DNA from 4 places in the Sphaerotilus sp. FB-3 genome. Region 2 is predicted to be linked to each of the others. Evidence: predicted binding sites of a transcription regulator. Region 2 holds the regulator's gene; each other region holds the start of a gene.
The links. Region 2 encodes sigma-54, which starts transcription at its own class of promoters, with help from an activator protein. Its sites were predicted from a motif close to TGGCANGNAANCTGCTTT; they were not measured.

Region 1 (7,810 bases), on a different contig from region 2:
TCGGCACCGGCACCAGCCCCTGGTCGGCCAGCGTCGCCACCAGCAGCACCACCGCCAGACTGGAATACGACAGGATCGCCAGCACCGCGCCCACCGCCAGCTCGATGCCCAGATCGTTGGGAATCGACACCAGCAGCGTGCGCACCAGCGGCGCCTCGACCAGCGGCCGGGTGCTGCCGACGATCAGCTGCAGCGCCAGCGTGATCAGCCCCAGACCGATGCCGATCTGGCCGAGCTGGCCGGTGCTGCTCTTCTCGCGCGAGAGGTGCGCGACCACGCCGGCGAAGATCAGCAGCGGCGACAGCCACGACAGGTCGAAGGAATAGACCAGCGCCATCACGCTGGTGCCGATGTCGGCGCCGAGCATCACCATCAGCGCCGGCGCGGTCGCCACCAGCCCCTTGCCGACGAAGGACGACACGATCAGCGAGGTCGCGGTGCTCGACTGCACGATGCAGGTCACCACCATCCCGGAGAACATCGCCTTGGGCCAGGCGCCCATGCTGGCGGCCAGCATCCGGCGCAGGCTCTCGCCGAACAGGCGCAGCACGCCGGTGCGCACCAGCTGGGTGGCCCAGATCAGCAGCGCGATCGCGGCGAACAGGTTCAGCAGATGCAGCATGATCCCCCCTTCGGAGCCAGCCCGGCCACCGCGCCCGATTTTCCAGTCCTCGGGAATGCGCCGATGGCGTGCACATGCACCAACTGTATACAGTTGAATGCACAGTTTTCGGGAGTTCCTGAAAACCGGGTCGTGAAGTGCTGCGACAGACTGGCCTCCGTATTGCGTATGTCACCGGCATGTTCCGGTGGATCTTTCGGAACCGATTTTTTCATCATGAGTCGTTCATGAGTCGTGCCAGCTCCCTGATGCCCAAGGCCCTGCAGGCCGATGCCAGCCCTCCGGCCGAGGGCGACAGCGCCGACCCCGGCGCCACCATGACCCGGCGCATCGCCGAGGCGATCACCGCGGCGATCGTCGAGCGCCGGCTGATGCCCGGCACCAAGCTGGCCGAGCAGCCGATCGCCGACATCTTCAAGGTCTCGCGCACCATCGTGCGCCAGGCGCTGATGCAGCTCAGCCGCGACCGGCTGATCACGCTGGAGCCCGCACGCGGCGCCTTCGTCTCCCGCCCAAGCGTCGAGGAGGCGCGTCAGGTCTTCGGCGTGCGCCTGATGCTCGAGACGGCGATGGTGCGCCAGCTCGCCCGCGACATCACGCCGGAACAGGTCGAGGAACTGCGCGCACATCTGCGCGCGGAGGCCTCGGCGGTGCAGCGCACCGACGTGCCCGGGCGCACCCGGCTGCTGGCGGACTTCCACATCATCCTGGCGCGCCAGCTCGGCAACGAGGTGCTCGCGCAGCTGCTGGCCGACCTGCTCTCGCGCTCCTCGCTGATCTCGCTGATGTACCAGTCCTCGCATTCGGCAGAGCACTCGCAGGCCGGCCATGTGCAGATCGTCGACGCACTGGCCCGCGGCGATGCCGACGAGGCGGTGCGGCTGATGGAGGCGCACATCGCCGAGGTCGAGAGCAATCTGCGCCTGCACCCGCGCATCGACGATCTCGCCACGGCGCTGGCCTCGGCCGCCAGCCCCTGAATCCCGGATCGACGCGCCCACCGGCTCGCGGGGGCGTCGGCGGCAGGCCCGGACCGGACCCGCGCGGTTCATCCGGGTGTGCATGGATATTGCAAGCCAGGTTCCCCGCAAACTGTATACACCTCGGAGCCCATGACGATGTCCGTTCTCTCGCCGATCCGACGCACCGCGATGGTGCTTGCCGCCGCCTCGACGCTGGGCCTGCTCGCCAGTCCGGCGCACAGCCAGGAGACCCCGGTCAAGTTCCAGCTCGACTGGCGCTTCGAGGGACCGGCCGCGCTGTTCCTCGCGCCGGTGGCCAAGGGCCACTTCAAGGCCGAGAAGCTCGATGTGACGATCGATGCCGGCAACGGCTCGGGCGGCACCGTCACCCGCGTGGCCTCGGGCACCTACGACATGGGCTTCGCCGACCTGGCCGCGCTGATGGAGTTCCACGCCAACAACCCGACAGCGCCGAACAAGCCGGTCGCGGTGATGATGGTCTACAACAACACGCCGGCGGCGGTGCTGGCGCTGAAGAAGTCGGGCATCAAGACGCCGGCCGACCTGAACGGCAAGAAGCTGGGCGCGCCGGTCTTCGACGCGGGCCGCAAGGCCTGGCCGATCTTCGCCAAGGCCAACGGCATCAGCAACGTGGCCTGGACCGCGATGGACCCGCCGCTGCGCGAGACCATGCTGGTGCGCGGCGACATCGACGCGATCACCGGCTTCTCGTTCACCTCGCTGCTGAACCTGGAGGCGCGCGGCGTCAAGACCGAGGATGTGGTCGTGCTGCCCTATCCCGCGCACGGCGTGAAGCTCTACGGCAACGCGATCATCGTCGGCGAGGCCTTCCTGAAGAAGAACCCGGAGGCGGTGAAGGCCTTCCTGCGCGGCTTCACCAAGGGCGTGAAGGACGTGATCGCGGATCCGAAGGCCGGCGTGGATCTGGTCAAGGCGCGCGACGGCATCATCAACGCCGACCTGGAGCTGCGCCGGCTGAAGCTGGCGCTCGACGCCTCGGTGCTGACGCCGGATGCCCGGGCCGAGGGCTTCGGCGCGGTCAGCGGCCCGCGCCTGAGCCTGATGGCCAGCCAGGTGGCCGACGCCTTCGCCACCAAGGAGCGCATCAACCCGGACGCGATCTGGAACGGCAGCTTCCTGCCCTCGGCCACCGACCGCAACATCTTCGCCACCGCGAAGAAATGACCGCAATGACCGCACAGGACTGATGCGATGACCGCCTTCGTCGATTTCAAGGATGTCTGGCTGGCCTACAACGACGAGCTGCTGGCCAAGCAGCAGTTCGCCGTCGAGGACATCAACCTGCAGGTCGGCGAGGGCGAGTTCATCGCCATCGTCGGGCCCTCGGGCTGCGGCAAGTCCACCTTCATGAAGCTGGCCACCGGCCTGAAGCGCCCGAGCCGCGGCACCGTCACCATCGGTGGCCAGGAGGTCACCGGGCCGCTGAAGATCACCGGCATGGCCTTCCAGGCGCCGAGCCTGCTGCCCTGGCGCACCACGATCGACAATGTGCTGCTGCCGCTGGAGATCGTCGAGCCCTACCGCTCGAGCTTCAAGCAGAAGCGGGCCGAGTACCGCGAGAAGGCGCGCCGGCTGCTGGCCAGCGTCGGCCTGGCCGGCATGGAAGACAAGTTCCCGTGGCAGCTCTCGGGCGGCATGCAGCAGCGCGCCAGCATCTGCCGCGCGCTGATCCACGAGCCGAAGATGCTGCTGCTCGACGAGCCCTTCGGCGCGCTCGACGCCTTCACCCGCGAGGAACTCTGGTGCGCGCTGCGCGACCTGCAGGCCGCGCAGAAGTTCAATGTCATCCTGGTCACGCACGACCTGCGCGAGAGCGTGTTCCTGGCCGACACGGTCTATGTGATGAGCAAGAGCCCGGGCCGCTTCGTCGTCAAGCGCGAGATCGACCTGCCGCGCCCGCGCGACCTGGAGATCACCTACACGCCCGAGTTCACCGCCATCGTGCATGAGCTGCGCGGCCACATCGGCGCGATGCGCAAGCCCGTCGCCGGCCTCGCCCCCGCCTCGGAGATCGCCCAATGAACGCCCGCCAGATGGAACGCTGGTCGCCCTGGATCCTGCTGGTCGCGGTGCTGCTGCTGTGGCAGGCGCTGTGCTCGGCCTTCGGCATCTCGGAATTCATCTTCCCGAGCCCGGCGGCGATCGGCACGGCGCTGGCCGAGCATGCCGCCACCATCGCCGGTCATGCCTGGCGCACCTTCTGGGTGACGATGGCCGGCTTCGGCCTGTCGATCGTGGTGGGCGTGCTGCTGGGCTTCCTGATCGGCAGCTCGCGCGCGGCCTACGCCGCGGTCTATCCGCTGATGACCGCCTTCAACGCGCTGCCCAAGGCCGCCTTCGTGCCGATCCTGGTGGTGTGGTTCGGCATCGGCATCGGCCCGGCCATCCTGACCGCCTTCCTGATCAGCTTCTTCCCGATCATGGTCAACATCGCCACCGGCCTGGCCACGCTCGAGCCCGAGCTGGAGGATGTGCTGCGGGTGCTGGGCGCGCGGCGCTGGGACGTGCTGGTCAAGGTCGGGCTGCCGCGCTCGCTGCCCTACTTCTACGGCTCGCTGAAGGTGGCGATCACGCTGGCCTTCGTCGGCACCACGGTGTCGGAGATGACCGCGGCCAACGAGGGCATCGGCTACCTGCTGATCTCGGCCGGCAGCTCGATGCAGATGGGGCTGGCGTTTGCCGGGCTGGTGGTGGTCGGCGCGATGGCGATGGTGATGTACGAGCTGTTCTCGGTGGTGGAGAAGCGCACGACCGGCTGGGCGCATCGCGGCTCGAACGCGCACTGAAACGTGAAAAAGGCGCATGATCGTGCCCATGCATGCCTTCACCACGCCCGACCCGACGATGGAGCAGATGCTGCTGCACCTGCGCCAGGCCAGCGACATCGCACGCGCCGCGATGGAGCAGGGCCATCACCCCTTCGGCGCGCTGCTGGTCGGCCCGGACCATGAGACGGTGCTGCTGATCCAGGGCAATGTCGACAGCGTCAACCATGCCGAGGCGGTGCTCGCGCGCCAGGCCGCGGCCAAGTTCGACGCCGAGCTGCTGTGGAACTGCACGCTCTACACCACCGTCGAGCCCTGCTGCATGTGCTCCGGCACCCAGTACTGGGCCGGCATCGGGCGGCTGGTCTACGGCATGAGCGAGACGCGGCTGCGCGCCACCACCGGCCGCCATCCCGAGAACCCGACGCTGGACGTGCCCTGCCGCGAGGTGTTCTCGCGCGGCCAGAAGCCGATCCGCGTCTGGGGGCCGATTCCCGCGATCGAGGACGAACTCGCTGCAGTGCACGCGCGCTTCTGGCTCGGCCGCTGAGCGGTCCGCCCGCCCGCGATCGGTGCATCGCGCGCGCAAGCGGCTGGCATGGCTCGTGCGATTCTTCGTGACGAATATCTCATTTTTCGCCATCAGGAGCGCCCCATGCCGGACAGCCCGCTGCCGGTGATCGATCTGGCCCCCAGCTTCGGTCACGACCCCCAGGCCTTGCACGCCATCGCCGCCCGCATCGACGCGGCCTGCCGGCGCGACGGCTTCTTCCACGTCACCGGCCACGGCGTGCCGCTGGCGCTCAGCCACCATCTCTTCATGCTGTCGCGCCGGCTGTTCGCGCTGCCCGAGGAGGTCAAGCGGCGCTGGCATGTCGAGCTGTCGGGCGGGCTGTGCCGGGGCTACGACCCGGTGGGCTGGCAGGCGCTGGAATCGGGCCGCCCCGCCGACCTGAAGGAGAGCTTCTACCTCGGCGTCGACCGCGGCCCCTGGGACGCGCTGGTGCGCGCCGGCACGCCCAACCACGGCCCGAACCAGTGGCCCGACGAGGCGCTGGTGCCCGGATTCCAGGCCACCGTCGAGGCCTACCAGGCGACGATGACCCGCCTCGGCCGCCACCTGATGGGCCTGATCGCGCTGGCGCTGAAGCTGCCGCGCGAGCATTTCGAGCCCTTCCAGCGCAATCCGATGCCGGTGCTGCGGCTGCTGCACTATCCGCCGCAGTCGGCCAGCCGGCTCGACGGCCAGATCGGCTCGGGCGCGCACACCGACTGGGGCGGCCTGACGCTGCTGGCCCAGGACGAGTCCGGCGGCCTGCAGGTCCAGCGCGAAGGCGAATGGATCGACGTGCCGCCGATGCCCGGCACGCTGGTGGTCAACCTCGGCGACCTGATGCAGCGCTGGACCAACGACCGCTACCGCTCCTCGCTGCACCGGGTCGTCAACCGCCACAGCGGGCGCGAGCGCTTCTCGATCGCCTGGTTCCACGACATCGACTACCACGCCCAGGTGGCCGCCCTGCCCGGCTGCCATGACGCCGGCGATCCGCCTCGCTATCCGCCGATCACCGCCGGCGAGCACATCATCGAGATGTACCGTCGCACCACGCTGCCCGAGGCGGCCTGACCCGGTCCGATGCAGGACCACTGCGCCAGGCCGGCCCGCTACACTCCCGCCCTTTCGCCTCTGCCACCCGCCCTTTCCTCGACACGCCCATGAGCTGGCCCGGCCGCCTGAACCTGCACTACACCCGCGATGGCGAGCGCACGATCGCGCTGGACCGCCACCATGGTCCGCTGCGCGTGCTGCAGCGCCTGTACCCGGAAGGGCCGGGCATCTGCCACCATGTGCTGGTGCATCCGCCCGGCGGCATCGTCGGCGGCGACACGCTCGAGATCGAGGCGAAGCTCGAGGAAGGCACCCATGCGCTGATCACCACGCCCGGCGCGACCCGCTACTACCGCAGCGCCGGTGCGCCCGGCATGCAGCAGGTGCAGGCCCGGCTGGCCGACCATGCCCGGCTGGAATGGCTGCCGCTGGAGACGATCGCCTACCGCGACTGCCATGCGATCAACCGGATGCGCTTCGACCTGGCGCCGAAGGCCGAGATGATCGGCTGGGATCTGCTGGCGCTCGGTCTGCCTGCCGCCGGGGAAGCCTGGAGCCGGGGGCGCTACCAGCAGCACCTGGAACTGCCCGGTGTCTGGCTGGAGCAGGCCCGCATCGACGCCAGCGACACGCTGCTGCTTGACGGCCCGCTCGGCTGGGCGGGCCGACGGGTGCTGGGCACGATGTGGTTCGGCAGCGGCGAGGCGATCGGCCGGGAGCGCACCGCGCGACTGCTGGAACTCGCTCGCGATCGGCTGTCAGCCTCGCCGCTGGCGGACAGCGCCGGAGTCAGCGCGGTCCATGACCGGGTGATCGTGCTGCGCGCGCTGGCAGAACGGGTCGAGCCGCTGATGCAGCTGCTGGTGGCCGTGCGGGCAGCCTGGCGCCAGGACGGCTGGTCGCTGGCCGAATCTGCGCCCCGGATCTGGCGGACATGACATGAACAGCTGCACACCTTTTGATCAGGGTTTCCACTGATCAGATCCTGAATCCCTGAATAGAATGGGGCCGTACCGTCCCAGGCGTGACATCCGATCGATGCCGGGACGTCACCTCGATTCGGCCGCAACGCCAGGGAAGCCCGACATGTTCTCTCTCACTTTCTGCGCATCGCCACGCCTGTCGCATCGGTCGCTGAGACGGACCGCGGCGGGATCGGCGCTGAGCCTGCTGGCATGCACCGCCGCCTGGGCGGTGCCATCCCATCAGGCTGCACATCAGGTCGCACATCCGACGCTGCCCGCACAGCCGACGGTCGCCGCTTCGGCCAGCACCGGTGCGCTGTCGGACGGCGAATCCCATCCGGCGGCGCTGGCAGCCGCGGGCCTGCTCTCGATCGCACTGCTGCAGCGCCGGCTGATGCGCCGCCAGCGCCATCACCACGACTGACAGCACCAGCTTGCGTCAGCAGCACGCAAGCGCAAGCCACCGCCCCAGGCGGGGGACTGGCCCCGGAGTCGGGCGGTTTTCGGCCGACCTCCAGACAGGCTGCCGATAGACTGAGGGGCATGGACAAGGCCATCTCGCTGCCGGCGATGAGCTCGCCGCCTCCCGCACGGTCTCAGCCGCGCACCGGGCTGCTGCTGACCGGCGGCGGGGCGCGTGCGGCCTATCAGGTGGGCGTGCTGCGGGCCATCGCCGACATCGCCCGCGAGGTCGGCGCGCCGACACACAGCCCCTACCAGATCATCGCCGGCACCTCGGCCGGCGCGATCAACGCGACCGCCCTGGCCTGCCAGGCCGACCGCCATGATGCAGCGGTGCGCGAGATCGCCGATGTCTGGGCGCAGTTCCGCTCCGAGCAGGTCTA
Region 2 (7,810 bases):
GACATGGCAGATCTGGTGCATCAGGCTGGCCTGGCTGGAGGCCTCGAAGGGCGCGTGGCCGGCGATCAGGTGGTAGAGCACCGCGCCCAGGCCGTAGATGTCGGCCCGCGCGTCGAGCTCGGCGCCGTCGAGCTGCTCCGGCGACATGTAGGCCAGCGAGCCGACGCGGTGGACCTGCGTCTCGTCCGAGCGCAGGTTCAGCGCGCTGCCGAAGTCGGTCAGCTTGATGTCGCGCACCTCGCGGTCGCTGCCCACGGTCAGGATGTTGGCCGGCTTGACGTCGCGGTGGATCAGCCCCTGGCGGTAGCAGTAGCCCAGCGCCATCGCGCACTTGAAGCCGATTTCGACGATCTGGTCGAGCGGCAGCAGGTGGTCGGGCGCGCAGAAGGCCCGCAGCGTCGTGCCGGGCACGTACTCCATCACCACGCAGGGCGCACGCGGGTCGGGCACCGCATCCAGGATGTCGACCACGTTCGGATGGTGCAGCCGCCCGGCCAGCGCCGCCTCCGAGGCGAAGAAGCGCGCAAAGACATGCGCGTCGGCCGCGTCGCCCAGCACGCTGGCGCGCACCCGCTTGACCGCGACCTGGCGATCGTTGAACTCGTCGTGGCAGAGGAAGACCTCGCTGGTCGTGCCCTCGCCAAGACGGCGGATCACGCGGTACTTGCCGATGCGCTGCGGCGGGTCGGAGAGGTCCGGGGCGGAGAGATCGATCATCGGCGGCGGGCTCGGACAGGGTGGGCGATCTTTTCACCGGCCCCTGCCCGACACAAGTGCGGATTGCTCGGCCGACCCGACCCGTAGAATCCGCCCCATGATTCAAGCCAAAGAGCAACTCCTCGCCGCCCTCGGCGACGCGCTGGCCGAGATCGCGCCGGGTGCGGCGATCGAGCCCGCCTTCGAAAGCCCGAAGCAGGCCGCCCACGGCGACCTCGCCTGCACCGCCGCGATGCAGCTGGCCCGACCGCAGAAGAAGAACCCGCGCGAGCTGGCCGGCGCGCTGATCGCCGCGCTGCAGACCCGCCCGGCGGTGCAGCAGTGGGTCGAGGCGCTGGAGATCGCCGGCCCCGGCTTCATCAACATCCGCCTCAAGCCCGCCGCGCGCCAGCAGGTGGTCGCGCAGGTGCTGGCCGAAGGTGACGCCTTCGGCCGCGTGCCGTCCAACGGCCGCCAGGTGTTGGTCGAGTTCGTCTCGGCCAACCCGACCGGGCCGCTGCACGTCGGCCACGGCCGCCAGGGCGTGCTGGGCGACGTGCTGTGCAATCTCTACGCCTCACAGGGTTGGGAGGTGGAGCGCGAGTTCTACTACAACGACGCGGGCGTGCAGATCGCCACGCTGGCGAACTCGACCCAGTGCCGCCTGAAGGGCCTGAAGCCCGGCGACGCCGGGTGGCCCGAGTCGGCCTACAACGGCGACTACATCGCCGACATCGCCGAGGCGTTCAAGGCCAAGGCCACCGTCAAGGCCGACGACCGCGAGTTCACCGCCTCGGGCGACCCGGACGACCTCGACTCGATCCGCCAGTTCGCCGTCGCTTACCTGCGCCACGAGCAGGACCTGGACCTGCAGGCCTTCGGCGTGCAGTTCAAGAACTATTTCCTGGAAAGCAGCCTGTACACCGACGGCAAGGTCGAGGACGCCGTGGCACGCCTGACCGCTGCCGGCAAGACCTACGAGCAAGACGGCGCGCTGTGGCTGAAGTCCACCGACTACGGCGACGACAAGGACCGCGTGATGCGCAAGTCCGACGGCGGCTACACTTACTTCGTGCCCGACGTCGCTTACCACATCAACAAGTGGGAACGCGGCTTCGACAAGGTCGTCAACGTGCAGGGCTCGGACCACCACGGCACGATCGCGCGGGTGCGCGCCGGCCTGCAGGCGGCCGGCGTGGGCGTGCCGCAGGGCTGGCCCGACTACGTGCTGCACAAGATGGTCACCGTCATGAAGGGCGGCGAGGAGGTGAAGATCTCCAAGCGCGCGGGCTCCTATGTCACGCTGCGCGACCTGATCGAGTGGACCAGCCGCGACGCGGTGCGCTTCTTCCTCATCAGCCGCAAGGCCGACACCGAGTTCGTCTTCGACGTCGACCTGGCGCTCAAGGCCAACGACGAGAACCCGGTGTTCTACGTCCAGTACGCCCACGCGCGCATCTGCTCGGTGCAGCGTCAGTGGATCGAAGAGATGGCCGGGTGGCCGCAGGTTCGGGCAGAGCACCGCCGCTTAATGAAGGCCGTGCTCACCAATCTTGCAGAGGCGATATGTGACCACAGCGCAGAGCCTTTGAGACAAGAGGTATTAGGTGCATTGATCACCTTGCTGGCAAACGCAAGTAGCATCGAGGAAGAGAATCTACCTGTGTTCCCAGAGCGCCAGGCTCGGGTTCGATATGCCGTTGAAAATAAGGAATTCGATTTCCTTGAAAGGCAAATTGAGACCCTTCCCCTTGAATCCGTTCATGTTAGAAAGCATCTCCATAAGCTGTCGCTCGAATTGAGGGCTGATAATAACCCCAGGCAATACGCCAGTCTGGGCGGACAGATCGCACAGCATCTTGCTCAAGAAGCGATGAACCACGATGTGGCGGAACGGCTTTATGACCAGCTCGCGTTGGCTAATCTGGCTCGAGCTGACTTGTCACTGCTAACTGCACCGACTGAGTTCGTGCTAATGAACAAGCTGGCCGAGTACCCCGATATGTTGGCACGCGCCGCAGAAGGCCTAGCGCCGCACGATGTGGTGTTCTATCTGCGCGATATTGCGGCAGCCTATCACAGCTACTATGCGGCGGAGCGATTCCTCGTCGAGGATGCTGCGCTAGCGCTGGCGCGCATGGCGCTGCTGCAGGCCACCGCCCAGGTGCTGCGCAACGCGCTGGCGGTGCTGGGCGTGAACGCGCCCAAGAGCATGTGAGCCGCCCGGCGGCGCGATGACGAGAACAACGGTGATGGCATCGAAAGCGAAGACTCAGCGCGGCGGCTTCGGCGTCGGCGTGGTGGTGGGCCTGCTGGGCGGTCTGGTGCTGGCGCTGGGGGTGGCGGTCTTCGTCACCAAGGCGCCGGTGCCGTTCGTCGACAAGGTGCCGGGCCGCACCGCGGAGCAGGATGCCGCCGAGGCGGAGAAGAACCGCCAGTGGGATCCGAACGCGCCGCTGCACGGCCGTCCGCCCGGCCGCCCCGCCGAGCCGCCGCCCGCCGCACCGCCGGCCCAGGAGCCCGACCCGATCGGCGCGATCGCCGAGCGCCAGAGCCGCCCGCCCGAGGCCGCCAGCGCCCCGCCGCCGGCCCGCCCGGCCTCGAAGCCGCCCGCACGGGCCGAAGCCAGCGCCTCGGCACCGACCCCGGCAGGTGGCGAGACGTCAGCCAAGACCGGGGCTGATCCGTTCACCTACTTCGTGCAGGTCGGTGCGTATGGCAGCGCCGACGAGGCCGAGCAGCAGCGCGCGCGGCTGGCGATGAACGGGCTCAAGGCCCGCATCACCGAGCGCGAGCAGAACGGCCGCGTGATGCACCGTGTCCGCCTGGGCCCCTACGACAGCCGGGAGGATGCGGAACGCATGCGCGACCAGCTCTCGGCCTCGGGCCAGGGCGATGCCGCGCTGGTGCGCGTGCCGCGCTGAACCTTCGGCCCCGGATCGGGTCCGAACGGCCTGCACAGAACCATCGAAAGGAACCATCGAATGAAGCGTCGCGAGTTCGTCGCCGGAAGCAGTGCCGCGCTGGCACTGGGCGGTCTGGTCAGCGCACCGGCCTCGGCCCAGGCCGGTTTCCAGGAAGGCCGCCACTATGTGCGGCTGCAGCAGCCGGTGCCGGTCTCCGCTCCCGCCGGCAGGATCGAGGTGCTCGAGTTCTTCTGGTACGGCTGCCCGCACTGCAACGCCTTCGAGCCGACGCTCGAGGCCTGGGTCAAGAAGCTGCCGGCCGATGTCGCCTTCCGCCGCGTGCATGTCGCCTTCCGTCCGAGCTTCGAGCCGCTGCAGCGGCTCTACGCCACGCTGGAGAACATGAACCTGGTCGAGGCGCTGCACCGCAAGGTCTTCTACGCGGTCCACCAGCAGGGCGCACGGCTGGACAAGCCCGAGGCGATCACTGAATTCGTCGTCGCCAACGGCGTCGATCGCACCAAGTTCACCGAGATGTACAACTCCTTCGGCGTGCAGAGCAAGGTGCGACAGGGCAAGCAGCTCTCCGAGGCCTACAAGATCGACGGCGTGCCGGCCCTGGGCATTCACGGCCGCTTCTACACCTCGCCGGCGCTGGCCGGCGGCGAAGGCGCCTCCGAGATCCAGGGCCAGACCCGCGCGCTGGCGCTGACCGACCAGCTCGTCGCCAGCCTGCGCAAGGGCTGAGGCCCGGCGGACCTGGAACCGGCCGCCTGCTGCGGCCGCCCGCCCGGTGACACCGGGCGGATCGAAGGCTACAATGCAATTTTCATGCCTTCGATTGCCACTGATGGCTGCTGTCGCTGTTCCGTGCTGGTTTTCACACCGCTGCCTGCGTCCGGCCCCGGCCCTGCTGGCGGCAGCCCTGCTGATGATCGCCAGCATCGCGCCCGCCCGGGCCGAGCGCGCTGACAGCTCGCAGCCGCTGGCCTTCGATGCCGGTCGCATGGTGCTCGACGGCAAGCGCAAGGTCCGGGTGCTCAGCGGCGGGGTCGAGATCAGCCGCGGCACGCTGCTGCTGAAGGCGGCCCAGGTCGAATTGAAGGAAACCCCGCAGGGCGGCCAGTTCGCGATCGCCACCGCGGCCGACGGCCAGCTCGTCACCTTCCGCCAGAAGCGCGAGGGCGTCGACGAGACGGTCGAGGGCCAGTCGCGCCGCATCGAGTACGACAGCGTCAGCGAGACGGTGCGCTTCATCGGCCAGGCCCAGGTGCGGGTGCTGCGCGCCGGCGCACCAGCCGACCAGGTCAGCGGCCAGACCATCGTCTACGACCACGGCCGCGATGTCTTCGAGGTGCAGGGCGGCACGCCGGCCAGCGCGCAGCCCGCGGCGCCCGGCGCCGCCAGCGGCCGGGTGCGTGGCGTGCTGACGCCCCGGCCGGCCGGCGCGGCCTCGCGCCCGGCCGGTGCCGACGCTGCGGCGGAGGGCTCACGTTGAGCGCCCCGCCCCGCCAGCGCCTCGAGGCCGAGGGCCTGCAGAAGCGCTACGGCGCGCGCCTGGTCGTCAAGGATGTGCATCTGGCGGTGCACAGCGGCGAGGTCGTCGGCCTGCTCGGACCGAACGGCGCCGGCAAGACCACCAGCTTCTACATGCTCGTCGGCCTGGTCCGGGCCGATGCCGGCCAGATCCGCATCGACGGCGAGCGGGTCGAGCAGCTGCCGATCCACCAGCGCGCCCGTCTCGGCCTGTCCTACCTGCCCCAGGAGGCCTCGATCTTCCGCCGCCTGACGGTCGAGGAGAACATTCGTGCGGTGCTGGAGCTGCAGCAGGATGCCGACGGCCGGCCGCTGGGCCGCCGGGCCATCGACGAGCAGCTCGGCGCGCTGCTGGCCGACCTGTCGATCGAGCGGCTGCGCGACAGCCCGGCGCCGGCGCTGTCCGGCGGCGAGCGCCGGCGCGTCGAGATCGCGCGGGCGCTGGCCACGCAGCCGCGCTTCATCCTGCTCGACGAGCCCTTCGCCGGGGTCGATCCGATCGCGGTGATCGAGATCCAGCGCATCATCGGCTTCCTGAAGGCGCGGCAGATCGGCGTGCTGATCACCGACCACAACGTGCGCGAGACGCTGGGCATCTGCGACCGCGCCTACATCATCAGCGAGGGCCGCGTGCTGGCCGAAGGGGAGCCGGCGGCGATCGTCGAGAACCCACAGGTCCGCAAGGTCTACCTCGGCGAACACTTCCGGATGTGACCGCCCCATGAAACCTTCCCTCCAGGTCCGCCTGTCGCAGCATCTGGCGCTCACGCCGCAGCTCCAGCAGTCGATCCGGCTGCTGCAGCTCTCGACGCTGGAGCTGCATCAGGAAGTCGAGCAGATGCTCGAACAGAACCCCTTCCTCGAAGCCGACGAGGACAGCGGCGGCGGCCCGGAGGCGGTCACCGTCGAGGGCGGCACCAGCACGGCCGCCGAGCGCGAGGACTGGAGCGCGCCCGGCACCGACTCCGCAGGCGAGGTGCCGGCCGACACCGGCAGCAGCGGCGACGGCGAGGGCGCCGGCGTCGACCAGCTCGACTTCGACGGCGGCGACGCCGGCAGCGACTGGGACAGCGGCCAGGACGACTACCAGAGCCTGTCGGATGTCGGCGGCACCCGCAACGGCGCACCCGACGACGAGGACAGCGACTGGAGCGAGCGCTCCAGCGTCGCCGAGAGCCTGCCCGACCACCTGCGCAGCCAGCTGCGCGGCATGCGCCTGGCGCCCGAGGACCAGCTGCTGGTCGAGGCGCTGATCGACTCGCTGACCGAGGACGGCTATCTGGCCGATCCGCTCGAGGAGATCGCCGAGCGCCTGGCCGTGGGCCTGGAGCTGGGCGAGGCGCTCGGGCGCGATGTCGCGCCGGGCGAGGTCACCGCGGTCGACCTCGACCAGGCCGAGCTGCCCGAGGCCCCGACGCCGGAGGAGGCGCAGGCCGCCGCCGAGCTGCGCGAAGAGCTGCTCGGCCGGCTGCGCTGCGCGCTGGGCTGGCTGCAGAACCTCGAGCCCTGCGGCGTGGGCGCGCGCGATCTGGGCGAATGCCTGGTGCTGCAGCTGCGCGAGCATGACGCCACCGAAGCGCGCCGGGTCGCGATCCTGATCTGCCAGGGCCATCTGGAGCTGCTGGCGCGGCGCGACATGAAGAAGCTGGTGGCCGCCACCGGCGCCGACGAGGACGACATCCGCGACGCGCAGTCGCTGATCGTCACGCTCGAGCCCAAGCCGGGCCGGCGCTTCGCGCGCGCCGAGGCCAACATCGTCGTGCCCGACGTCATCGTGCAGAAGGCCGGCCGCGGCTGGCGGGTCGTGCTCAATCCGGACGTGATGCCCCGGCTGCGCATCAACGACATGTACGCACAGGCGCTGCGCCAGCACCGCGGCCAGCGCGGGGCCGACGACGCCGGCAGCGGCGCGACGCTCTCGGCGCGGCTCCAGGAGGCGCGCTGGTTCGTCAAGAACATCCTGCAGCGCTTCGACACCATCCAGCGGGTCAGCCAGGCGATCGTCGAGCGCCAGAAGGGCTTCTTCACCCACGGCGAGATCGCGATGAAGCCGCTGGTGCTGCGCGAGATCGCCGACGAGCTGGGCCTGCACGAGTCGACCATCAGCCGCGTGACCACCGCCAAGTACATGGCCACGCCCTTCGGCACCTTCGAGCTGAAGTACTTCTTCGGCTCGAGCCTGAACACCGAGGCCGGCGGCAACGCCTCCAGCACCGCGGTGCGCGCGCTGATCAAGCAGTTCGTCGCCGCGGAGGACCAGAAGAAGCCGCTCTCCGACAGCCAGCTCAGCACGATGCTGGAGGAGCAGGGCATCCAGGTCGCGCGCCGCACGGTCGCGAAATACCGCGAGGCGCTGAAGATCGCGCCGGCCAACCTGCGCAAGGCGATCTGAGCGATCCGGTACCGCGTCCGGGATGCCCGGGCTCGGGCGCGGGCTGGCGCACCACCAAGGTGCACCCCCGCCATGCCCGGCCGCCGCGGCGTGAAATGAATCCGGGATGACCCCGAGTGGCGCTGGTGCAGGCGCCCACCGCCGGGGCGGTTTTTCCGGATTTCCGCCGGCACGCCGCGTGCAAAGGCCATCGGGCACTCAGGAGCATCCCTTTCAAGGTGACCGCCCAGCAGCCTTGAGGACACGAGCGGTGGAGAAATGAGACCGGGCGGTACGACCA
Region 3 (7,810 bases), on a different contig from region 2:
TGCTCCATCTCGCGCTGGCCTGCGCACCGCTGGCGCTCCTGCCCGTGGCGTCGGCCCAGCCGGCGGCGGAGCCGATCGTCGGCGAGACGGCCCGGCCCTTCCGCACGACCGTCGCGCAGGACAATCTGTGGGACATCGCCGGCAAGGTGGCCCGGCAGGCCGGTGTCGGGCGCCAGCAGGTCATGGTGGCCGTGCTGCGTCGCAATCCGGATGCCTTCGTCAAGGGCAACATCCACCGGCTGCGCCAGGGCGTGCCGCTGGTGCTGCCCTCGCTGGGCGAGCTGAAGGCGGAGGATCGCGCGGCATCGATGGCGCTGGTGGAGGCGCATCTGGCGGCGCTGAAGTCGGGCGCGACGCTGCCCGCGCTGCCGGCGGCAGGCGCGCCGGTCGCTGCGGTGGTGACGCCGCCGCCGGTGGCCGCCTCCGCGCCTGCGCCCGCCCCGGCGAGCGCTCCAGCCTCGATGCCGGCCGCTCCGGTCGTCCAGGCGCCTGCCCCGGAGCCGATGCCCGCGTCTGCGCCGGCGTCCGCCGCCGCTGAAGTCCCGGCCGAAGCGCCGGCCTCGTCGGCGACGCTCGCCCCCGCGAGCCCGGCCACCCGTCCGGCGGCCGATGTCGCTCGTCCTGCGGCCCGCGAGGGCGATGAGGCGGCGGCTCCGGCCTCGGCGCTGCGCTGGCTGCCCTGGCTGCTGGGCGCGGGCGTTCTGGCCGGCGGCGTGATCCTGTGGCGTCGTCGCCCCGGCCTGCAGGAGGCGGCGCTGCCGTCCGCTTCGCCGGTCGAGACCCTGCGCGCCTCGGCGCCGCGCAACTTCGACGTGTCGACCGCCGCGGCCGACATGGCCCGCACCGTCGAGGCCGCGCCGCTGGTGACCGAGCTGGTCCGCCCGGTGGCGGCTGAAGGCGAGGAGACCTCGTCGTCGGCGCCTGTGCCTGCGGCCCCGCTGGCCGGATCGATCGATCCGGAGCTGCGCGGTGCCCTGCGCGTCGAGATGGCCCGCACCTGTCTCGAGATCGGCCGCGAGGCGGCTGCGCGCGAGCTGCTCGAGGGGGTGCTGCGCGAGGACAGCGGTCGGCATCAGGCGGCTGCCGCCGACATGCTGGCCCGGATGGGGCCGGCCGCGGTCTGATCCCGCCCCGGGCTCAGAGCAGCCGGCGCGGCGAGAACTGCCGCGCCTGCGGGCCCTGCTCGGTGGCGCGCACCGCGCGGGTCAGCACCTGGTCGGCCTCGACCGGGCCGAGTGCCTCGCACAGCGCCATGTAGAGCAGGTGCACCACCTGCGACAGCTCGGCCGCCGGCAGGTCCAGCACCCAGTGCGCCTGCAGCGGCCGTGTCCACAGCTCGCGCAGCGTGCGCCGCAGCGACAGCGGCACCTTCAGCGTGTCGATCAGATCGAGTGCGCTGTCTCCCAGATCCTGCAGTGCGCCGGGATGGAAGCGCTGCACCTCGGCCAGCGCGCTGCGCATCAGGTCGGCGCAGACCGCCTGCTCGGGCGGCAGTGCCGCGGCCGTGGCGGGCGCCGGCGCGGTCGGTGTCGGCAGCGGAGCCGGCCCCGGTGCGATGCCGGCCGCCTGCATCGCCGCGGCCACCGGATGGATCGCGGCCACCGGTGGCGCCGCGACCTGCGCAGCGGGGGCGGGCGCAGCCGGTGCCGGTGCTGCGGGCGCCTGCGAATACATCATCGGCCACGGGTCCATCGGCAGCTGGTCCTCGGGCAGGCGCAGGGCCTTGTAGAAGGTCTCGTAGAGCTTCTTGCGCAGCGGCGCCTCGATGTGATGCCGCTGCGCCACCTGATCGATGTAGCGGATGATGTCCGCGACCGCGTCGCCGCGCATCGACTGGTGCTGCAGACGCAGCGCGTCGAGCAGCGCCTCCTCGTCGAGCACGGGAGACAGCGCCGCGCAGGCGGCGCGGCGGCGCAGGGACAGGGCTTCAGTGGCCATCGAATCAGGTTTCCTTGTGCAGCTGCCCCGGCGAATCCTGGAACTCGGGGTAGCCGATCTCGTGGTGCTCGGTGGCGTCGAGGCCGCGCTGCTCGTTGAGCGTCGGCGCGCGCAGGCCGATCAGGCGGTCGATGATCTTGAACAGCAGCCAGGCGACCGGGAAGGCCCAGGCGAAGGTGGCCAGCGCGCCCAGCAGCTGCACCATCACCCGGGCGCCGTCGAACAGATCGCCCTGGTAGAACAGGCCGGCGGCCAGCAGGCCCCAGACGCCGCCGATGCCGTGCACCGCAATCGCGTCGACCGCATCGTCGATGCGCAGCCGGCGCAGCGCCTCGGCGCCCCAGGTGCAGGCCGCGCCGGCGACCAGGCCGGTCAGGAGCGCGAAGACCGGGCTCATCGTCGCGGCGCCGGCGGTCAGCGAGGCCAGGCCGCACAGGCTGCCGTTGACCGAGGCGCTCATCAGCACCGGCCGGCCGCTCAGGCGCATGAAGGCCAGCGCGCCGATGCCGCCCGCGCAGCCGCCCAGGTAGGTCGACAGCAGCACCGTGCCGAGCTGGCCGCTTTCCAGTCCGCCGATCGAGCCGCCGTTGAAGCCGAACCAGCCCATCCACAGGATGAAGCCGCCGAGCGCCACCATCGGCAGGTTGTGGCCGGGAATGTCGCGCACCTCGCCGTTGCGGCCGAAGCGGCCCAGGCGCGGCCCCAGCACCAGCAGGCCCGCCAGCGAGCACCAGGCGCCGATCGCGTGCACCGCGCCACCGCCGGCCAGATCGACGAAGCCCATCGTCTTCAGCCAGCCCGACGGGTTCCAGGTCCAGTGCGCATAGGCCGGGTAGATCAGCAGCGACATCAGCAGCGCGAAGGCCAGGTAGGCGCCGTAGCGCATGCGCTCGGCCACCGCGCCGGAGACGATGCTGACCGCGGTGGTCGCGAACATCATCTGGTAGAGCAGGCCGACCGCGTCGAAGGCCTTCAGGCCCTCGGGCGCGAACAGGCTCGTGCCGATCAGGCCGCCCTGGCTGCTGCCGAAGGCCAGTCCGTAGCCCGCCACCCAGAAGCCCACCCCGACCAGGCAGGTGCCGAGGTAGATCTTCATGATCACGTTGATCGAGTTCTTGGCCCGCGACAGGCCGCCCTCGACCAGCGCGAAGCCGGCCTGCATGAAGAAGACCAGGGCGGTGCAGATCGCCACCCAGGTCATGTTGATCAGTTCGTTCATCTCGAGGTTCACCCGCGGTCTGGAGGGCATGCGCACTTCGGTGGTGCGCACGATCGGAACCTGACGGATCGCAATTGCGATGCCAAGCATGGCTCAGATCACGAGCCTCCCATGTCGGGATTTCGACCGGTTCCCCTCGGAAACGGGAGGGTTCCGGGAGGCTGAGATGAATTTTTTTCCGGATTGGGGCCGGTGGCGCCGACCCCGTGCTGGCGCGTGGCTGCCTTGTCGTGGGGCAGCGCTGTTCACGAGCATTCCATTCATGGTGCGCAAGGCACCATAGTGGTTTGTTTTGTGCTGTGTTGTGGTGCGTTCAGGCCGGGAAGACGCCGGTGGAGAGGTAGCGGTCGCCGCGGTCGCAGACGATGAAGACGATGGTGGCGTTCTCGACCCGGGCCGAGACCTGCAGCGCCGCCCAGCAGGCGCCAGCGGCCGAGATGCCGGCGAACAGGCCTTCCTCGCGTGCCAGGCGCCGGGCCATGTCCTCGGCGTCGGCCTGGCTGACGAGGATCATCTCGTCGACGCGCCGCGGCTCGTAGATCTTCGGCAGGTAGGCCTCGGGCCACTTGCGGATGCCGGGAATGCGCGAGCCCTCCGAAGGCTGTGCGCCGACGATGCACACCTGCGGGCTCATCTCCTTCAGGTACTGCGAGGTGCCGGTGATGGTGCCGGTGGTGCCCATCGCGCTGACGAAGTGGGTGACGCGGCCTTGCGTGTCGTTCCAGATCTCCGGGCCGGTGGTCTCGTAGTGGATGCGCGGGTTGTCGAGGTTGGCGAACTGGTCGAGCACCCGGCCCTTGCCGTCGCGCTGCATCTGCTCGGCCAGGTCGCGGGCGTATTCCATGCCGCCGGCCTTCGGGGTCAGGACCAGTTCGGCGCCGAAGGCCTTCATCGTCTGCGCGCGCTCGATCGACAGGTCCTCCGGCATGATCAGCACCATCCGGTAGCCGCGCACGGCCGCGGCCATCGCCAGCGCGATGCCGGTGTTGCCGCTGGTGGCCTCGATCAGCGTGTCGCCGGGGCGGATGTCGCCGCGCTCCTCGGCGCGGCGGATCATGCTGATGGCCGGGCGGTCCTTGACCGAGCCGGCCGGGTTGTTGCCTTCGAGCTTGGCGAGGATCACGTTGCCGCGTCGCGCGGCCTCCTCGCCGGCCAGGCGCTGCAGCCGCACCAGCGGGGTCGCGCCGATGACATCCTCGACGGTCTTGTAGTCAGGCATCTTCTCTCCTTGGGGTCCTCGGGGTCGCTGATCGGGGCGATTGTGGCAGCAAGGTCGGTGCGGCGTGGGGCCATGCCATAATCGCCGCCGCGCGACCGACGCATCCTCTTTCTCCTGCCGGAGTGGCGAAATCGGTAGACGCAGTGGATTCAAAATCCACCGCCCTCACAGGCGTGCCGGTTCGAGTCCGGCCTCCGGCACCAGATCCCTCGCGGATCCCCGCAACCTCCGCCGACATGCCCCAGATCCCGCCCGTCACCAAGGCCCTGATGCTGATCTGCACCGCGCTGTTCTGCGTGCAGCTGCTGTTCGGTTTCTGGGTCGAGGCGCTGTTCGCGCTCTGGCCGCTCGGCGGCGGCCTGGGCGGCGGCTCCTTCATGCCGTGGCAGCTGATCACCTATGCCTTCCTTCACGGCAGCATGGGGCATCTGTTCTTCAACATGCTGGGCCTGTGGATGTTCGGCTCGGAGCTGGAGTCGATCTGGGGCCGTCAGCGCTATCTGCAGTTCCTGGGCGCCAGCGCGCTGGCCGGCGGCGTGATCCAGCTGATCGTGGTCAGCCTGGGGGCGAGCGGCGGCGGCCCGACGCTGGGCGCCTCCGGTGCGCTGTTCGGCCTGCTGATGGCCTTCGGGATGATGTTTCCCGACCGCACCATCATGCCGCTGTTCCCGCCGATCCCGATGAAGGCCAAGATCTTCGTGATGGTTTTCGGCGGCATCGAGCTGCTGTTCGGCCTGATGGGCAGCAACGGCGTGGCCCACTTCGCCCACCTCGGCGGCATGCTGGGCGGCTGGCTGATGATGCGCTACTGGCGCGGTCTGCCGCCGTTCCCGCCCCGCCAGCGTCGGCGCTGAGCGCTCCAGGCCTCAGGCCAGCAGACCGGTCGCCACGCTCGGGTGGCGCAGCGTCAGCCTCAGCTCGTCCTTCAGGCGCCGGTTGACCAGCCGGCGCGACTCCGACAGAAAGCTCATCTGCATCGGCGAGAGCCGCTGCGCCGCCTCGGCGCGGCTGATGCGCGGCGGGCGGGGCAGCCCGCACAGGTCGGCGGCCAGATCGAAGTAGTCGCCCATCCTCAGCTCGGTGTCGTCGCAGACGTGGATCACCCGCTGCGGTCGCCCGCGCAGCAGCGCGGCGACGCAGGCGCGCGCCAGGTCGTCGGCATGGATGTGGTTGGTGTGCACATCGTCCTCGGCGCGCAGCACCGGCGTACCGCGCTGCAGCCGCTCGCGCGGATGGCCGCCCGGGCGGTCGCCGGCGTAGATGCCGGGAATGCGCAGGATCGTCGCCTTCAGCCGGCCGCTGCCGCCCGCCTGGCGCAGCCTCGCCTCGGCGGCCACACGCCGACGCGCGCGCTCGCTGGCCGGCGCGACCGGGCGGGTCTCGTCGAAGCGCGCGCCCGCGCAGTCGCCATAGACGCCGGTGGTGCTGCCGTAGACCAGCCGGTGCCCGCCCGGCGGCGCGTGACGGGCCAGCGCCTGCAGCAGGTGCGCGGTGCGCGGGTCGTCCGTGCCGTGGCCCGGCGGCGGTGCCAGATGCAGCACCCGCGGCGCCAGCGCGCCCAGCCGGCGCAGCGTGGCGGGCTCATCCAGATTGCCGACGAGCGGCCGGATGCCCAGCGCGCGCAGTGCCGGCATGCGCGCGGCATCCGAGGTCAGCGCGACCAGGCGCCAGCGCTCGCCGAGCAGCCGGGCCACGCGCTGGCCGACATCGCCGCAGCCGACGATCAGCAGGCGCGGGCGCCGCAGCAGGCGGGTCGCCGCGGCAGGCAGTGCAGGGCGCAGGCCCCGGTGGTGGTGCGGCACAATCTCGCCCCGTGGTGATGTGATGACAACCCCGAAGGATAAGAGATGAATTTCACCGTGACCGTCCAGCCCTCCGGCCGCCAGTTCGAGGTCGCGCGCGACGAGGTCATGCTGCCCACGGCGATCCGCCAGGGCATCGGTCTGCCCTATGGCTGCAAGGATGGCGCCTGCGGCTCGTGCAAGAGCCGCCTGCTGGAAGGCCGGGTGATCCACGGTGCGCACCAGCTCAAGGCGCTCAGCGCCGAGGAGGAGGCCGCCGGCCTGATCCTGAGCTGCTGCGCCACGCCGCAGACCGACTGCATCATCGAGTCGCGCCAGGTCACGGCCGCCGACCAGTTCCCGGTGCTGAAGATGCCCACGCGGGTGATGTCGATCCAGCGGCCGGCCGCCGATGTGGCGGTGCTGAAGCTGCAGCTGCCGGCCAACCAGTCCTTCCAGTACCACGCCGGCCAGTATGTCGAGTTCATCCTGCGCGATGGCGCGCGGCGCAGCTACTCGATGGCCAGCGCGCCCGAGCTGGCACAGGGCGTCATGGAGCTGCATATCCGCCACATGCCGGGCGGGCGCTTCACCGACCATGTCTTCGGTGCGATGAAGGAGAAGGAGATCCTGCGCATGGAAGGGCCCTTCGGCACCTTCTTCCTGCGCGAGGACAGCGCCAGGCCGGTGGTGATGCTGGCCTCGGGCACCGGCTTCGCGCCGATCAAGGCGCTGATCGAGCACATGGAGGCCAAGGGCCTGACCCGGCCGACGGTGCTGTACTGGGGCGCACGCCGGGCGGCCGATCTCTATCTGCGCGACTGGGCCGAGGCGGCGGCGGCGCGGCTGCCGTGGCTGCGCTTCGTGCCGGTGCTCTCCGAGCCGGAGGCCGACTGGAGCGGTCGCACCGGTTTTGTCCATCAGGCGGTGATGGCGGACCTGCCCGATCTGTCGGGCCATCAGGTCTACGCCTGCGGCGCGCCGGTGATGGTGCAGTCGGCGCAGCGCGACTTCGTCGCGGCCTGCGGTCTGCCGGAGGAGGAATTCTTCGCCGATGCCTTCACCAGCGAGGCGGACAAGGTGGCGGGGGGCTGAGCCCTTCGCGCAAAGCAAAAAGCCCGCGCAAGCGGGCTTTTGCTGGGATCCACCCGGATCAGCTGATTCAGGCGGCGGCCTGGGCCGGAGCCAGGGCCTTGATCTTGGCCGACAGGCGGCTCTTGATGCGCGAGGCCTTGTTCTTGTGGAAGATGCCCTTGTCGGCGATCGAATCGATCACGGCCTGGGCGGTCTTGAAGGTGTCGCCTGCCTTGGACTTGTCGCCGGAGGCGACGGCCTTCAGCACGCCCTTGACGGCGGTGCGGAACTTCGAACGCAGCGCGGTGTTGGCGGCGTTGAGCTTGACATCCTGACGCGCACGCTTGCGACCCGAGGCAATGCGGACGGTCTTCTTCTTGGCTTTGGACGAGGTGGCCATGGTGTGTTTCGTGTTCCGGGTGGAAAAGCCTAGCAGTATAGCATTGATAATCGCAAGACCTGCGACCCCTGACGCTCAAGTCCCCATCCATGAGTCTGCTTCGTTCTGCCTCCGTCGTGTCTGCGCTCACGCTGGCCTCGCGCATCACCGGGCTGGTGCGCGAGCAGCTCATTGCTGCC
Region 4 (7,810 bases), 350 kb from region 2:
CTTCTTGTCCGACACGGCTTCCGAGACACCCATGTTCAGGGTGATCTTGGTCAGGCGCGGCACTTCCATGACCGACTTGTAGCCAAACTTGGCCATCAGATCGGCGACGACCTTCTCGCGATAGAAGGTCTGCAGACGAGCTTGCTGTTGAGACATGTCTTCTCTACCCCGCCTCAGGCCTTGATCTCTTCGCCGCTGGACTTGAAGACGCGCACTTTCTTGCCGTCGTCAAGCAGCTTGATGCCCACGCGGTCGGCCTTGCCGGTCGCGGGGTTGAAGATCGCCACATTGGATTGGTGGATCGGCATGGTCTTGTCGACGATGCCACCGGTCGTGCCCTTCAGCGGGTTCGGGCGCACATGCTTCTTGACGACGTTGACGCCATCGACCACCAGGTGGTCGGCATCGACGCGCAGAGAAACCGTACCGCGCTTGCCCTTGTCGCGACCGGTCAGCACGATGACCTCGTCGCCCTTGCGAATCTTGTTCATGGCCAGTCCTTCGCGGTCGGCTTAGAGCACTTCCGGAGCCAGCGACACGATCTTCATGAAGCGCTCGGTACGCAGTTCACGCGTCACCGGGCCGAAGATGCGGGTGCCGATCGGCTCCAACTTGGCATTGAGCAGCACGGCTGCATTGCCATCGAACTTGACGAGCGAGCCGTCCTGACGACGCACGCCCTTGGCGGTGCGCACGACGACGGCGTTGTAGACCTCGCCCTTTTTGACACGACCACGCGGGGCCGCATCCTTGATGCTGACCTTGATCACGTCGCCGATGCCGGCATAACGACGCTTCGAGCCGCCGAGCACCTTGATGCACATGACGGACTTCGCACCGGTGTTGTCCGCGACGTCGAGTCGCGATTGCATTTGGATCATGTGGAATCCCCAACTTATCCCGCGCTAACAGCCCCACTCGGCCACCGCTCGCGGTCAGTCTTGGGCCCGTCACAGCCTCTCGACGTCTCCATCGAGGTTCTGCGTTTGGGGCGAAACCAGATTGCGCCACGTACGGCTAGGCACGCGCGCAAGCCAGAAGAATCACGGAGTATGCCGCCATTTCGGGCTCATGTCAACAAGCCCGATCCGGCCGAGGCCAGGGCGGCGATGCCGGCGCTCAGGTGTACACCTCGGCGTCGGGATCGGTGGCCTCCAGCTCGTAGCTGGCCGCCAGCATCGCCAGCCGCCCGACGACGCCATACATGTAGAAGCGGTTCGGCGCGCTGGCGCCCGGCTTGGCGCCGGCACGCGCCATGTGACCCGACTCCGCGAAGGCCAGCGGCACGAACTGCGCGCCCGGCGAGTTCAGGTTCTCGTCGATGCCCCGGTCGGCGTGCACCCGGTAGAAGCCGCCCACCACATAGCGGTCGAGCATGTAGACCACCGGTTCGGCCACCGCCTCGTTGATGCGCTCGCAGGTCGGCACGCCCTCCTGGATGATCACCTCGGTGACCTCCTGGCCGTCCTTGATGACGCTCATCTTGTTGCGGGTGCGGCGGTTGATCTCCTCGAGCTGCTTGGCATCGCGCACCGTCATGATGCCCATGCCGTAGGTGCCGTTGTCGGCCTTGACGATGACAAACGGCTTCTCGTTGATGCCGTATTCCTTGTACTTGCGGCGGATCTTGTTCAGCAGCGCGTCGACATTGGTCTGCACGCACTCGATGCCGCTGCCCTCGCCGAAGTTGACCTCGCCGCAGCGGGTGTACATCGGGTTGATCAGCCACGGGTCCATGCCCATCAGCTTGGAGAACTTCTTGGCCACTTCCTCATAGGCCTGGAAGTGGTTCGTCTTGCGCCGCACCGCCCAGCCGGCGTGCAGCGGCGGCAGCAGGTACTGCTCGTGCAGACCTTCCAGCACCGCAGGAATGCCGGCCGACAGGTCGTTGTTCAGCAGGATGGTGCAGGGATCGAAGTTCTTCAGCCCCAGGCGGCGCTGGCTGCGGATCAGCGGCTCGATGGTCAGCGTGTCGCCGCCGGGCAGCGCCAGCTCGGTCGGCGCGGTGATCTCGGGGTCGAGCGTGCCCAGGCGCACGTTCAGGCCGGCCTGCGTGAAGATCTGCACCAGCCGCGCGACATTGGTCAGATAGAAGCTGTTGCGGGTGTGCTTCTCGGGAATCAGCAGCAGGTTCTTCGCCTCGGGACAGATCTTCTCGATCGCGGCCATCGCCGCCTGCACCGCCAGCGGCAGCATCTCGGACGTCAGGTTGTTCCAGCCGCCCGGAAAGAGATTGGTGTCGACCGGCGCGAGCTTGAAGCCGGCATTGCGCACGTCCACCGAGGTGTAGAGCGGCGGGGTGTGCTCCATCCACTCCAGGCGGAACCAGCGCTCGATCGCCGGCACCGAGTCCAGCATGCGCGCTTCCAGTTCGTTGATCGGGCCGTTCAGGGCGGTGACGAGATGGGGAACCATGGTGGACGACCTGCTCAGGAAGAGGAAAGGGAAGGACGGATGAAGGGAATGTCGACGATTCTAGGAAGGTCTGCAGATGCGGGCAGGGGTCCAAAGCAAAAGGGGCCGCCCTGAGGCGGCCCCTTGCGGGTGCGGTCAGCAGACCGGCATCACTTCGAGTAGGCGGTCTCGCCGTGCGAGGTGATGTCCAGGCCCTCGCGCTCGTCGTCTTCCGGCACGCGCAGGCCGATGACCAGGTCGACGATCTTGAAGGCGATCACCGAGACCACCGCCGACCACACGATGGTGATCAGCACGCCCTTGGCCTGGATCCAGACCTGCGAGGCGATCGAGTAGGCGTCCGGGGCGACCATGCCGACGGTGACCCAGTCGGCGACGACGCTCGGGCCGCCCAGGTTCGGCGAGTTGAACACGCCGGTCAGCAGCGCGCCCAGGATGCCGCCCACGCCGTGCACGCCGAACACGTCGAGCGAGTCGTCGGCGCCCAGCATGCGCTTGAGGCCATGCACGCCCCACAGGCAGACGAAGCCGGAGATGAACCCGATGATCAGCGCACCGACGATGCCGACGTTGCCGGCGGCCGGGGTGATCGCGACCAGACCGGCGACCGCACCGGAGGCGGCACCCAGCATCGAGGCCTTGCCCTTCATCAGGCCTTCGCCCAGGCACCAGGCCAGCACCGCGGCGGCGGTGGCAGCGAAGGTGTTGATGAAGGCCAGCGCGGCGAAGTTGTTGGCTTCCAGGGCCGAGCCGGCGTTGAAGCCGAACCAGCCCACCCACAGCAGCGAGGCACCGACCATCGTCAGCGTCAGCGAGTGCGGCATGAAGGCTTCGCGACCGTAGCCGATGCGCTTGCCGATCATGTAGGAGCCCACCAGACCGGCCACCGCGGCGTTGATGTGCACGACGGTGCCGCCGGCGAAGTCCAGCGCGCCGTGCTGCCAGATCAGGCCGGCCTTGGCGTTCATCGCGTCGACCACGTCCTTCGAGGCATAGGCGTCAGGCCCCATCCAGAACCAGACCATGTGCGCGATCGGCGCATAGCTGAAGGTGAACCACAGCACCATGAACATCAGCACCGCCGAGAACTTCGCGCGCTCGGCGAAGGCGCCGACGATCAGCGCGCAGGTGATGCCCGCGAAGGTCGCCTGGAACGCCGCGAAGACGATCTCGGGAATGTAGACACCCTTGCTGAAGGTGGCCGCCGGCGCGAAGGTGCCCGCGACGTTGTCCCAGACGCCGTTCATGAACAGGCGATCGAAGCCGCCGATGAAGGCATTGCCCTCGGTGAAGGCCAGGCTGTAGCCGTAGACGAACCACAGCACGACGACCAGCGAGAAGGTGACCATCACCTGCATCAGCACCGACAGCATGTTCTTGGCGCGCACCAGGCCGCCGTAGAACAGGGCCAGGCCCGGCACGGCCATCATGATGACCAGCAGGGTGGACAGCATCATCCACGACACGTCGCCCTTGTCGAAGGTCGGTGCCGGTGCGGCGGCGGCAGCCTCGGTGACGGCAGAAGCCGCCTCGGCCACCGCGGAGGCGGCCTCGGCCACGGCAGGCGCGGACGCCGCGGCGTCCTGTGCGAGAGCGAGATCGGTCAGACCCAGGGCGGCCAGCCCCAGCGGCAGACCGGCGAGCAGTTTCTTGTTCATTGACATGGTTGTCTCGTCGGGCGGTTGATCAGAGCGCATCCTTGCCGGTCTCGCCGGTGCGGATGCGCAGAACCTGCTCCAGGGGCGTCACGAAGATCTTGCCGTCACCGATCTTGCCGGTGCGGGCCGCGCCCTCGATCGCCTCGATGACCCGGTCGACGATGCCGTCGTCGACGGCGGCCTCGATCTTGACCTTCGGAAGGAAGTCGACGACGTACTCGGCACCGCGGTACAGCTCGGTGTGACCCTTCTGACGTCCGAAGCCCTTCACCTCGGTGACGGTGATGCCCTGCACGCCGATGTTGCCGAGAGCCTCGCGGACCTCGTCGAGCTTGAAGGGCTTGATGATGGCAGTGACCATCTTCATGGCAGCTCCTGGTTGATCTGACTGACTGGTGATGGAAAGTGGCTGGGAGCCCCTGCTGCATCTTCCGTGCCATGCCATGCGCACGCCGACGCGCCATTGATACGCATCAGGACCACGCCCCGGACCGGCCCGCGATGCCACACGAGCCGGCATGTCGACCCATTTCGGTGCCATGGGAATGCACCAAGCTGGTTCCATACCCCCATCGGGGCGAGATGCAGCCCGTGATGCGCTTCGCACAATCCGCACAGGCCCGCGGCCGGTGCACCGTCCGCGCACAGACACCTGCTGCCGCGCACCACCATGTCGCTTGCCATCGTCCACAGCCGCGCCCTGCTCGGGCTGCAGGCCCCCGAGGTCACGGTCGAGGTCCACCTCGCCAACGGCCTGCCCTCGTTCACGCTGGTCGGCCTGGCCGACACCGAGGTCAAGGAAGCACGCGAGCGGGTGCGCGCGGCGATGCAGCACAGCGGGCTGGACTTCCCGCACAACCGGCGCATCACCGTCAATCTCGCGCCGGCCGATCTGCCCAAGGAGGGCGGTCGCTTCGACCTGCCGATCGCGCTGGGCATCCTGGCCGCGGCCGGCCACATCGATGCAGCGGCGCTCGACGGGCTGGAGTTCGCCGGCGAACTCTCTCTGGCGGGCGACCTGCGCCCGGTGCGCGGCGCGCTGCCGATGGCGCTGGCGCTGCAGCGCAGCGGGCGGAGCCGCACCCTGGTGCTGCCGCGGCGCAGCGCCGAGGAGGCTGCGCTGGTGCCGGGCCTGGCGCTGCGCTGCGCCGACCACCTCGACGAGATCGTCGAGGCGCTGCAGCCGGTCGAGCCCGGCGATCCACCCACCCCGGTGCTGCCGCGGCCGCGCCCGGTCGAGGTGCGCGCCGGCGCCGGCCTGCCCGACCTGCAGGATGTGCGCGGGCAGGCCGCGGCCAAGCGGGCGCTCGAGATCGCCGCGGCCGGGCGGCATTCGCTGCTGCTGGTCGGTCCGCCCGGAACCGGCAAGTCGATGCTGGCGCAGCGCCTGGCCGGGCTGCTGCCGCCGCTGTCCGAGGAGGAGGCGCTGGAATCGGCTGCGGTGCTGAGCCTGGCCGGGCGCTTCGAGCCGGCCGACTGGGCACGGCGGGTGCTGCGCTCGCCGCACCACAGCGCCTCGTCGGTCGCGCTGGTGGGGGGCGGCTCGCCGCCGCGACCCGGCGAGATTTCCCTGGCGCATCACGGCATCCTGTTCCTGGACGAGCTGCCCGAATTCCCGCGCGGCGCACTCGAGGCGCTGCGCGAGCCGCTCGAGAACGGCCGCATCACCATCTCGCGCGCGGCGCAGCAGGCCGAGTTCCCGGCGCGCTGCCAGCTGGTCGCCGCGATGAACCCTTGCCCCTGCGGCATGCTCGGCTCGACCGCCAAGCCCTGCCGCTGCACGCCCGAGGCGGTGCAGCGCTACCAGAACAAGCTGTCGGGGCCGCTGCTCGACCGCATCGACCTGCGTGTCGAGGTGCTGGCCATCCCGCCCGAGGAGCTGACCGGCGCGCCCGACGGCGAGCCCAGCCGGGCGGTGGCCGAGCGGGTGGCCGAGGCGCGCCGGCGCCAGCAGGCCCGCCAGGGCGGCAGCAATGCCGAGCTGGAAGCCGGCCAGCTCAACGAGCAGGTGCGCGCCGAGCCGGAGGCGACGCGCTTTCTCAACACCGCCGCCAGCCGGCTGGGCTGGTCGGGCCGCAGCCTGCACCGGGTGCTGCGGGTGGCACGCACCATCGCCGATCTGGCCGAGGCCGACACCCTCGGCGTGATCCATGTCGCCGAGGCGATCCAGCTGCGCCGCGCGCTGCCCGGCCGCTGACCCGCACGCACGCCGGGCGCCCGAGCGGCGACAATCGCGCCCCATGACGCCGCCCGCCTTTCTCGACAAGCTCTGCCTGCGCCGCGATCTGCCGGCGCGGCTGGCCGCCCTGCCCCGCCCGATGGTCTTCACCAACGGGGTCTTCGACATCCTGCACCGCGGTCATGCGACCTATCTTGCGCAGGCGCGCGCGATGGGCGCCAGCCTGGTGCTCGGGCTCAACAGCGACGCCTCGGCACGCAAGCTCGGCAAGGGGCCGGACCGCCCGCTCAATGCAGAGGCCGACCGCGCCTGCCTGCTGGCCGCGCTCGAGAGCGTCTCGCTGGTGGTGCTGTTCGACGAGCAGACGCCGTGCGAGCTGCTGACCGAGATCCGTCCCGATCTCTATGTGAAGGGCGGCGACTACGACATCGAGACGCTCGAGGAAACCCGCCTGGTGCGCAGCTGGGGCGGCGACGCCCGCGCGATCTCCTTCGTCGACGGCTACTCGACCACCGCGCTGGTGCGGCGCATCCGCGCCTGAGCGCGCACCGACTCGTTTATCTTCCTTCTCTCCACGCTGCCCCATGCCCGCACGCCTGCACATCGAGACCGACACCGCGCTGAGCACCGGCGCCGAGATCGCGCTGCCGCCCGGCCCGGCCCGCCATGTCCAGGTGCTGCGCATGCAGCCCGGCGAGGCGATCACGCTGTTCGACGGCCGCGGTGGCGAATGGTCGGCGGAGATCCTGGCGATGGGGCGGCAGTCGGTCGAGGTGCGCATCGGTGCGCATGACCCGGTCGACCGCGAGCTGCCGATCGACATCGTGCTGCTGGCAGGCATGCCGGCCAACGACCGCTTCGACTGGCTGGTCGAGAAGGCCACCGAGCTGGGCGTGGCGGCGATCGAGCCGCTGGTGTGCGAGCGCTCGGTGCTGCGGCTGTCGGGCGAACGTGCCGAGCGCCGGCGCGAGCACTGGCAGGGCGTGGCCCGCGCCGCGGCCGAGCAGTGCGGCCGCACCCGCGTGCCGCTCATCGCGCCGGTGCGCACGCTGGCACAGGCGCTGGGCGAGGCCAAGGCCGACACCGGAGCGCCGCTGTGGCTGCTGAGTCTGGGCGAGGCACGACCGCTGGCCGAGCGGGCCACCGCGCTGCGCACAGGTGGTCGGGTGCGGGTGATCAGCGGGCCGGAGGGCGGGCTGTCGCCGGCCGAGGAGGCGGCCGCGCGCGCGGCCGGTGCGGTGGCGGTCAGCCTTGGCGCCCGGGTGCTGCGCTCGGAGACCGCGCCGCTGGCGGTGCTGGCCGCGCTGGGCCTGCAGGAGCGCCTGGGGGCCTGAGCCGGATCAGGTCAGCCAGGTCGTCGTCGGCACGATCGGGGTGGCGGCGTGGATCGGCGCGGACAGCGCCGCCGTCGGCGGATCGTTCGGCAGCAGTGCATCGCGCACGGTGTCGCGCTCATCGAGGCGCTCGAGAATCTCGCGCACGAAGGTCCAGATCACAGGATCAAGCTCGACATAGCCCGGCTCGCCCGGTGCACGCAGCCAGTCGTCGAGCCGACGCC

Region 1: the regulator sigma-54 is predicted to act here: its motif matches at 4,986-5,003, upstream of NFT33_RS14790 (isopenicillin N synthase family dioxygenase).
Region 3: the regulator sigma-54 is predicted to act here: its motif matches at 3,225-3,242, upstream of NFT33_RS15795 (ammonium transporter).
Region 4: the regulator sigma-54 is predicted to act here: its motif matches at 4,495-4,512, upstream of NFT33_RS06665 (P-II family nitrogen regulator).

The regions. Positions count from the first base shown of each region.
Region 1 covers NZ_BQWE01000040.1:1,606-9,415, forward strand. Annotated here, with positions in the region: gene NFT33_RS14760 (Na/Pi cotransporter family protein) at 1-622, opposite strand, end outside; gene NFT33_RS14765 (GntR family transcriptional regulator) at 850-1,602, shown strand; gene NFT33_RS14770 (ABC transporter substrate-binding protein) at 1,735-2,790, shown strand; gene NFT33_RS14775 (ABC transporter ATP-binding protein) at 2,818-3,648, shown strand; gene NFT33_RS14780 (ABC transporter permease) at 3,645-4,412, shown strand; gene NFT33_RS14785 (nucleoside deaminase) at 4,429-4,941, shown strand; gene NFT33_RS14790 (isopenicillin N synthase family dioxygenase) at 5,047-6,018, shown strand; gene NFT33_RS14795 (urease accessory protein UreD) at 6,108-6,938, shown strand; gene NFT33_RS14800 (hypothetical protein) at 7,087-7,389, shown strand; gene NFT33_RS14805 (patatin-like phospholipase family protein) at 7,509-7,810, shown strand, end outside.
Region 2 covers NZ_BQWE01000011.1:8-7,817, reverse strand. Annotated here, with positions in the region: gene NFT33_RS05075 (serine/threonine-protein kinase) at 1-717, opposite strand, end outside; gene argS (arginine--tRNA ligase) at 815-2,914, shown strand; gene NFT33_RS05065 (SPOR domain-containing protein) at 2,949-3,620, shown strand; gene NFT33_RS05060 (thiol:disulfide interchange protein DsbA/DsbL) at 3,681-4,349, shown strand; gene lptA (lipopolysaccharide transport periplasmic protein LptA) at 4,453-5,100, shown strand; gene lptB (LPS export ABC transporter ATP-binding protein) at 5,097-5,852, shown strand; gene rpoN (RNA polymerase factor sigma-54) at 5,860-7,530, shown strand.
Region 3 covers NZ_BQWE01000046.1:67,259-75,068, reverse strand. Annotated here, with positions in the region: gene NFT33_RS15805 (FimV/HubP family polar landmark protein) at 1-1,124, shown strand, start outside; gene NFT33_RS15800 (hypothetical protein) at 1,138-1,938, opposite strand; gene NFT33_RS15795 (ammonium transporter) at 1,943-3,208, opposite strand; gene cysM (cysteine synthase CysM) at 3,471-4,376, opposite strand; tRNA gene NFT33_RS15785 (tRNA-Leu) at 4,493-4,579, shown strand; gene NFT33_RS15780 (rhomboid family intramembrane serine protease) at 4,613-5,230, shown strand; gene NFT33_RS15775 (NAD-dependent epimerase/dehydratase family protein) at 5,243-6,178, opposite strand; gene NFT33_RS15770 (CDP-6-deoxy-delta-3,4-glucoseen reductase) at 6,224-7,252, shown strand; gene rpsT (30S ribosomal protein S20) at 7,320-7,631, opposite strand; gene murJ (murein biosynthesis integral membrane protein MurJ) at 7,721-7,810, shown strand, end outside.
Region 4 covers NZ_BQWE01000011.1:345,683-353,492, reverse strand. Annotated here, with positions in the region: gene rplE (50S ribosomal protein L5) at 1-156, opposite strand, end outside; gene rplX (50S ribosomal protein L24) at 174-491, opposite strand; gene rplN (50S ribosomal protein L14) at 513-881, opposite strand; gene gshA (glutamate--cysteine ligase) at 1,120-2,415, opposite strand; gene NFT33_RS06670 (ammonium transporter) at 2,565-4,073, opposite strand; gene NFT33_RS06665 (P-II family nitrogen regulator) at 4,102-4,440, opposite strand; gene NFT33_RS06660 (YifB family Mg chelatase-like AAA ATPase) at 4,744-6,270, shown strand; gene rfaE2 (D-glycero-beta-D-manno-heptose 1-phosphate adenylyltransferase) at 6,314-6,793, shown strand; gene NFT33_RS06650 (16S rRNA (uracil(1498)-N(3))-methyltransferase) at 6,837-7,586, shown strand; gene NFT33_RS06645 (hypothetical protein) at 7,593-7,810, opposite strand, start outside.